Regions from separate parts of the Geobacter psychrophilus genome, predicted to be linked through region 1. Evidence: riboswitches for the same ligand, from Rfam matches in the RefSeq annotation. Region 1 holds a riboswitch; the other holds the start of a gene.

What was found. Region 1 has a riboswitch for magnesium ahead of ACOCF6_RS12295 (NRAMP family divalent metal transporter). Riboswitches for the same ligand answer to the same signal wherever they lie in the genome.
Region 2: another riboswitch for magnesium. It lies ahead of ACOCF6_RS03635 (magnesium transporter); the one in region 1 lies ahead of ACOCF6_RS12295 (NRAMP family divalent metal transporter).

The regions. Positions count from the first base shown of each region.
Region 1 is NZ_JBXDTU010000004.1:2,138,504-2,142,130, forward strand. It holds gene ACOCF6_RS12285 (magnesium transporter MgtE N-terminal domain-containing protein) at 1-847, opposite strand, end outside; gene ACOCF6_RS12290 (hypothetical protein) at 862-1,035, opposite strand; gene ACOCF6_RS12295 (NRAMP family divalent metal transporter) at 1,049-2,320, opposite strand; M-box (ykoK) riboswitch at 2,639-2,806, opposite strand; gene ACOCF6_RS12300 (hypothetical protein) at 2,924-3,289, shown strand; gene ACOCF6_RS12305 (helix-turn-helix domain-containing protein) at 3,389-3,627, shown strand, end outside.
Region 2 is NZ_JBXDTU010000004.1:294,816-298,442, reverse strand. It holds gene ACOCF6_RS03640 (Nramp family divalent metal transporter) at 1-346, opposite strand, end outside; gene ACOCF6_RS03635 (magnesium transporter) at 359-1,621, opposite strand; M-box (ykoK) riboswitch at 1,688-1,893, opposite strand; gene smpB (SsrA-binding protein SmpB) at 2,019-2,477, shown strand; RNA gene ssrA (transfer-messenger RNA) at 2,532-2,884, shown strand; gene ACOCF6_RS03620 (hypothetical protein) at 3,425-3,627, opposite strand, start outside.

The DNA.
Region 1 (3,627 bases):
GCTCCATCAGGTCGAGAATCTCTTCCGCTTGGTCAGTCGGCAATACCGAGAGAACATCAGCCGCCTGAGCGGGGGTCATTTCATCTATGAGGTCGGCGACCCGCTCTTTGTTCATGGAAGAAATCAGAATGCGCTGTACCCGTGGTTCCATTTCCTCCAGGGTGTCCGATGCCTGATCCGTTTCAAGTTCATTAAAAATGGCAAGGCGCTGTTCTTCAGAAAGTTCTTCCAGGATATCTGCCAAATCCACCGGATGGATGTCCGGCAGAGCCTCCTTAAGAATTTTGAGTTGCACATTCCCCTTGAAACTGCCTATTTTCTCCGGAAGACGCTGGACATAGGTCCAAGGGATGGTCTCCTTCTTGAACATCTCAGCAAGGTGATATACGAATTGGGCCACATACCGCAGGCCAAGCCGTTTCAGCAGTCCATATCGGCTGAAGTCAACATCGGTAGCGTAAAGGCGGGCATTCCGCAGTAACAGCTTTACATCGTAGACCACGTCGATTTCGTTGCCATCAAGGTCAATCACCTTCTTGTCCAGAATATGGTCCTTGAGCAGAACCTGATTATCTTCTGGTTCAGCTTCGAATGCCTCCAGGTTCTGTAGGGAGAGCTCAATTCCGTCCCGTTTCAATTCATCGATTCTAGCAAGTGGCACCATCAATGACTTGTACCCGAAGGGACGGCTCACGATAACGTGAGTCACTTCGGCAACTTTCTCGTGCTCTACGATTAGCAGGTCATCGAGCTTGCCGATTTTTTTGCCCTGATTGCATACCGGGATGCCGGTCAGATCACTCAGGAAGAATATATGATCGTTCTGAATATTTTTCATATGGTTCATGGCGCACCTCGCTTTCACAGGAGAGTAATGAACTTGTACAAAAGCAGCCCGACCAGCAGAACGAGGTACAAGCGTAAAAACAGCAAGGAGCCTTTCACCCAGCCTGACATCTCGACATTCGGTTTTGAATATTTTTGATTGATCTCACGCACCTTGGCGAAATTATGGGAAAAGAAATCTCTGATCATGGCTAATTGCCTCCTATTTTAACAAGTTCGGGAACAGCGTGCTGACCGCGTAGAGGGTCGAGAGAATAACAATCGCCACCACGATGCTACAGGTAACGATATTCTGCCACAGCGTATTGGTATATTCTCCCATTGTCTTCTTGTTGTTCAGCAGCAGGATCAGGAAGACCAGTGCAGCCGGCAGCAGGGTCACCGCGATGACCTGCACGAACAGGGTAATCAGCACCAGCGGTGCTTTGGGAATCAGTACCACCAGTCCGGCTGTGATGAGGGTCAGGAAATAGTTAGCGTAAAACCATGGCGCTTCGCGGATCTTGTTGTTAAGCGAGTGCGCCCAGCCGAAAACTTCGCCAAAAGCCCATGAACTGGCCAGTGAGATGCAGATCGCTCCCAGCAGGCCGGCGTCAAAAAGGCCGATGGCCATGAAAGTACCGGCATATTTCTGGCTCTTCATCAGCATGATCGAAGCTTGGGCGGCATCGTCGATATTGACGCCGGGCAGAATGGTACCGGTTACTATCACAATAAAGATCGCTACCACCACGGTAAGAAACGACCCGACTAGGGTATCCAGTTTGCCCCAAGGGATGTCCTTTTCCCTTGTTCCTTTATCAACCACAGCACTCTGCTGGAAGAAGAGCATCCAAGGAGCAATGGTGGTGCCGATGTTGGCCATCAGGAAGAAGAAGAGTTCATTGGTGAAGCCTCCTGGCGGTATATGGGGCACGAAGCCGGTCTGAATGATGTCATGCACAGACGGTTGGACCATGAAGGCACCGGGGATATAGATCAGGTTGACCGCGCAGAAGGCCAGGGCAATCTTCTCCCATGTCCAGTAGCGTCCATTTAGAACCATAATACCCATCAGGACGCAGACTCCAAGTACTGTTAGCCAGGGAGGGACGCCAAAGATTCTGAGCGCAGAAGTCATGCCGATAAACTCGGTGACCAGGGTCAGCCAATTGACAATCATTAGATCGATCAATGAGAACCAGCCCCAGAAGGCGCCGAAACCGGCGAAGATTGCTTCGCCGTGACCCCGCTTGGTGACTGCCCCCAGTCGGACTGTCATCTCCTGAACGTAGTAGGCGACTGGTATCAGGATAAGCAGAAACCAGATCAGGTGGTAGCCGTACTTGGCGCCGGTAGCGGCATACGTTGTTATGCCGCCGGCGTCATTATCGGCTACCATGACGACAATGCCAGGTCCGGAGATGATAAAAAAGAGCTTAATAGCCTTCCAAATACGACGGAATTCGTAGTAGAGCTTTGAAATACTGAGCACGTGAAACCTCCTTCAGCCAGAAGTTGCGCAGAATTTGTTAAACCGCGAACCAATATTGTTGATCAATTTTGAATCAATCTGCAGACGCGATTAGGCTTGGGGAGAGAGAACGATAATGAGGAAGTCTCTCCGCTGGCCGATAGATGCATGGCCCAGCGGAAAAACCTGAAGAAAGAGTCTTGAGGAAGTTACCGACTGGGTATCGATGCGATTGAATTCTTACTATGACTGTCCAATTTGGATAACCACCACCCTTCGCTTTTGACATGGGACAACAAAAAAGGCCACGGAAAACCGTGGCCTGATACATAACGTGCCATGATTCCCCTCTCGTAGGTTTTCGGCAGTGCACAACGTAGGTCGGTTGACCAGCTACCTTAAGTCAAGCCTTAATCCGGCAAGACCTGGTCTACCCATTGGCGTCTTTCGACGTTTCCGGGCAGTAGCCTGTGTTTGTGCAAACGCCTCATGCTAACGAGGAATTCAACCCTTTCCACATACGCCTTCATAAATAGTATGTCAAGAATTTTGTATCCACACCACTGACACGTTGACTCTTGCTCTCATCTCACATATATCCGTTGGTGAAATAATGAGGTGACCATGAAACGTGTCAAATTGGAACACAAAAACTCACAACTGATGTCAAAGCGTGATTTTATAATCCGTATGGGGTGGTATGGTTTTTTCGGGTGTCTGTTTTTGGTGTTTTCGTTAGGTGTCGGGACGGTTGGATATCATATAACGGCGAATCTGGGCTGGATAGATTCCTTTTTGAACGCATCGATGATCCTGACCGGTATGGGACCAGTTGATAAACTTGAAACCGATACAGCTAAGCTTTTTGCAGCTTTTTACTCAATCTTCAGCGGAGTGGCTTTCCTGACTTTTTGCGGAGTTCTATTTACCCCGGTCTATCATCGGTTTATACACAAGTTTCATCTTGATCTGGGGGATAAGAACCTTTGAATGGGAACTGACTGGATCATTGAGGAAAGTTGGAAAGCTTCACACTCAGTCGGAGTGTAACAGCCTGTTATTTAAGGACTACCCGGCAAATTCAGGGGTGTGTTAACCTTTCTCTACTATACTCACTTAAAACGGCACTCGTTCTCAATTCAAATTCCCCTCGAAAAACAACAGCTTCCCGGTTATCCCGAATTTCCCATCACGGTCGGCGACCACATCCGCAAGAAACGAATGGACCTCGGCCTCCTCCAGAGAGAAGTCGCCGAGATCATCGGCGTCACCGAATCCTCTGTCTGGAACTGGGAACATGGCACCGAACCGGAACTGCAATATAATCC
Region 2 (3,627 bases), 1.8 Mb from region 1:
AGTTGCCCATATTGGTCAGCAGCAGGGCGATCATGACGTAAAAGGTGACTTTGACGCCGAAGGATTCGCGGATCAGGTCCGACAGGCCTTTGCCGGTGACCGCCCCCATGCGGGCGCACATCTCCTGGACCACGACCAGGGCTATCGTGGTCGGTATCATCATCCAGAGGATGGAGTAGCCGTAGTTTGCCGCGGCCAGCGAATAGGTCGTGATGCCGCCGGCGTCGTTGTCCACATTGGCCGTGATGATGCCCGGACCGAGGATGGCCAGGAAGATCATGACATTGCGGGGGCTGAAGCTCTTGAGCGGCTTCAGGAACCTGAATTGTGAAATATAGTTGAACATAGGTCCCGGTTTCTAGCGACGCTTGATTTTTACGATCTGTGGCAGGTAATGCGCCAGCACATCGTCAACGGTGACGATGCCGGCCATTTTTTCTTCTGAGTCAAGGACCGGGATGGCAATCAGGTCATACTTGGCCAGCGTTTCCAGCATGTCCTCCGGCTCGGCATCGATCGGCACGGATTTGATGTTCTCCTCCATAATATCGGTGATCAGGGTTTCCGGCGGATTCATGATCAGGCCCTTGAGGGAGACGACCCCTTCCAGGCGGTCGTCGGCAGTTACCACGTAGCCGTAGAAGATGGTTTCGATGTCATCGGCGCAGCCCTTGAGGATCTCCATGGCCCGGCCGACGGTGATATCGGAGGTGAGCCGCAGGTAGTCCGGGTTCATCAGGCCGCCGGCCGAATCCTCATCATGCTCCAGCAGTTCCTGGATGTCTTCGGCGTCCTCCTGGTCCATCATGTCCAGCAGTTCCTGGGCCTTCTGCTCCGGCAGGTCGCTGAGTACATCGGCGGCCTCGTCCGGCTCCATCTCCTCGAGGATGTCGGACATCTGCTCATTGTCCAGCTGGCTGATAACCAGGTTTCGCATGTCAGATTCGAGTTCGTAGAGGGTTTCCCCGGTGGTCTCGGCATCGATGGAATCAAGCACCGTGCGGATACTCTGGATCGGGATGTTCTCGATGATATCGGCCAGGTCGGCCGGATGCATCTCGTTCATCTGGTCGCGGGCGATGTTCAGCGCCAGTTTCGAGGAGTTGGCCTCCAACGGCTGCACGTATTCCCAGCTGATTTCGGTATTGGGGATTTCCTTGCCCAGGGTCTTGGCAATTGATTCTCCTAGACGCTCGTAGCCCAGCCGCCGCAGCAGCCCCCGGAAACCGATATCCACGGAGAAGATGCACAGTTTGTGATTGAGATTGCCGAGCTTGATATCATTGACCCTGACGACCTTGGCGCCGTCGACATCAACAATCTGTTTGTCCAGCAGGTCTCGCTTGACGAGGATCTCGCCTTCACGGGAAGCGAAGGGGGCGAGTCCGGGCGGCTTGACGCCGGCGACGGAGATAACGACATGGGTGAACAGGGCGACCTCATGCCAGGGCAGGGTTTTGAGCCCCTTGCGTGCCTTGATGACGATGTGGGACACCTCGGGAAATACGTCGCCGGGAATCATGACCAGATCGCGCAGGGTACCGAGTTCATCCCCCTTGCTGTTGATCACGGAGCGCCCGATAACGGCGCTCAGATAGATTTCGTTGATTTCATTGGTCATGGCGTTTTCCCGGTGTGGAAACAAAAAAAGGGACTTCGGAGGAAGACCCTTGGACAGCACAAGGCGCATCTTCCTCTCTGGTTGACTTTTGGCAGTGCACAACGTAGGTTCGAGATCCGTACGTTAACAAAGGAATAACTGCTAACGTACTGAAACCAGCTACCTTAGGTAAAGCCTTAAGCCGACAATACCTGGTCTACCCATTGGCGTCTTTCGACATTTTTGGGCAGTAGCCTGTGTTTGTGCAAACGCCTCTGCTAACGAGGATATCTGCCTGTTTATAGACCTGAAATCGTGTTTTGTCAATTCTCGAATGCCGCACTTTTAATCTCTTTATCGCAACAACGGGAAGATTGCATTCCCTTTGCAGGGCCAGTCTGCTATGATATGCTCTACTATGGGTGAGAAACTGATCTGCAATAACAAAAGGGCCTACCACGATTACTTCATTGAGGAGAAGCTGGAGGCCGGAATGGTGCTGCAGGGGACCGAGGTAAAGTCCCTGCGGGCAGGCAAGGCCAGCCTGAATGAATCCTTCATGCTGGTACGTGACGGTCAGGCCTTTCTGCATAACCTGACCATTTCGCACTACGAGTTCGGCAACAGCCAGAATCACCAGCCTGACCGCAACCGCAAGCTGCTGCTGCACCGCAAGGAGATCGACAGGATTTACGGCCGCATCCGGGAGCAGGGCTATTCGGCCATTCCGCTGCGTCTGTATTTCAAGGACGGTCTGGTCAAGGTTGAGATCGGGCTTGGCAAAGGCAAGAAGATGTACGACAAGCGTGAAGACATGAAGAAGAAGGACTCCCAGCGCGAGATTTCGCAGGTATTGAAATCGAAGCAGAGAGATTGACAGAAGCAAGTATGAATATGAAATATCGATTCATAATTCAACATTGATTTTTACGGGGGTGTAAAGGTTTCGACGGGGAAGTGAATTTCTGGATTGCACCGGGTCGGGGCAGGCGGCCGACCTTAATAAACCTGCAACGGCTTAATTGCCGACAATTATAACACTCCTGTTGCACTAGCTGCTTAACAGGCGCCCCCAAGTGAGATGCCGGTGGTAAGGCGGGGGCGTCATTCACTACCGGATAGGGATGTGCGACGCCCGTAGCGTGACCCGAGATCAACGGGACCGCTGGTTTGCTGTTTTGTCAGGTGCACAGCAAACCGGTTAAATCGAGCAACTGACTAACGGTGTAGTAATTCAGATCGTAGGTTCTTCGGACGTGGGTTCGACTCCCACCACCTCCACCATACAACAGTCCGGCACCATCCGGATACAACCGAAAGCCCTTGAGAAATCAGGGGCTTTTTCTTTTGTGTTGTCCGTTGTTGTCCAATCTTATACCCTGAAATCCAGCAAAATAGGGGTAACATTCGGGGTAATGGGAGCAGTATCAGGGGTAGCTCTGAAAATAAACAGGGGTAACAGAGGGGTACACAGGTTGGTTATGGCACTGTGCTGGCGGTAAGTTTATTTTGTACGGAACTGTGTGGCGTAAGTGTTAAATATATGAGCCTCTTGCAATAGTCATTGAAACAGACTCCCCCACCCTTGCCTAGAGGCACCTGCTTCTGGTGACGGGAGGACCTTTTAGGGTCTAGCCATTCCTCCTGCAAGTTAACCTGCAGGACTCCAAGCAGTACAGTTGCCTCGCGGCTTGACTTTCTATCTGACGTGGTCAGGCGTGTTCAGACGTGTTCAGACGTGTTCGGTGCCGCGTTTTTGTGCGTCAACCGCACAATGCCATAATTATGCTTTGCTTTGATAGGTAGTACATTTTATTTTTATGCTTATTTATCCAGAATGATTGCATTTGGGGGGCGATACCAGGCAGGGCTTATCCCTCCTTGCTTTATCCATCCTTCCTTTGGCATCCAATCACAGTACAAAACCCTAAGCAAGAGACGATCGTTTTTTGGGTCCCACCAGCAATTACCTTCATTATTTCCGTCTTTTTGAACTACACGAGTGATTGTATTTAATGAGCTGATAT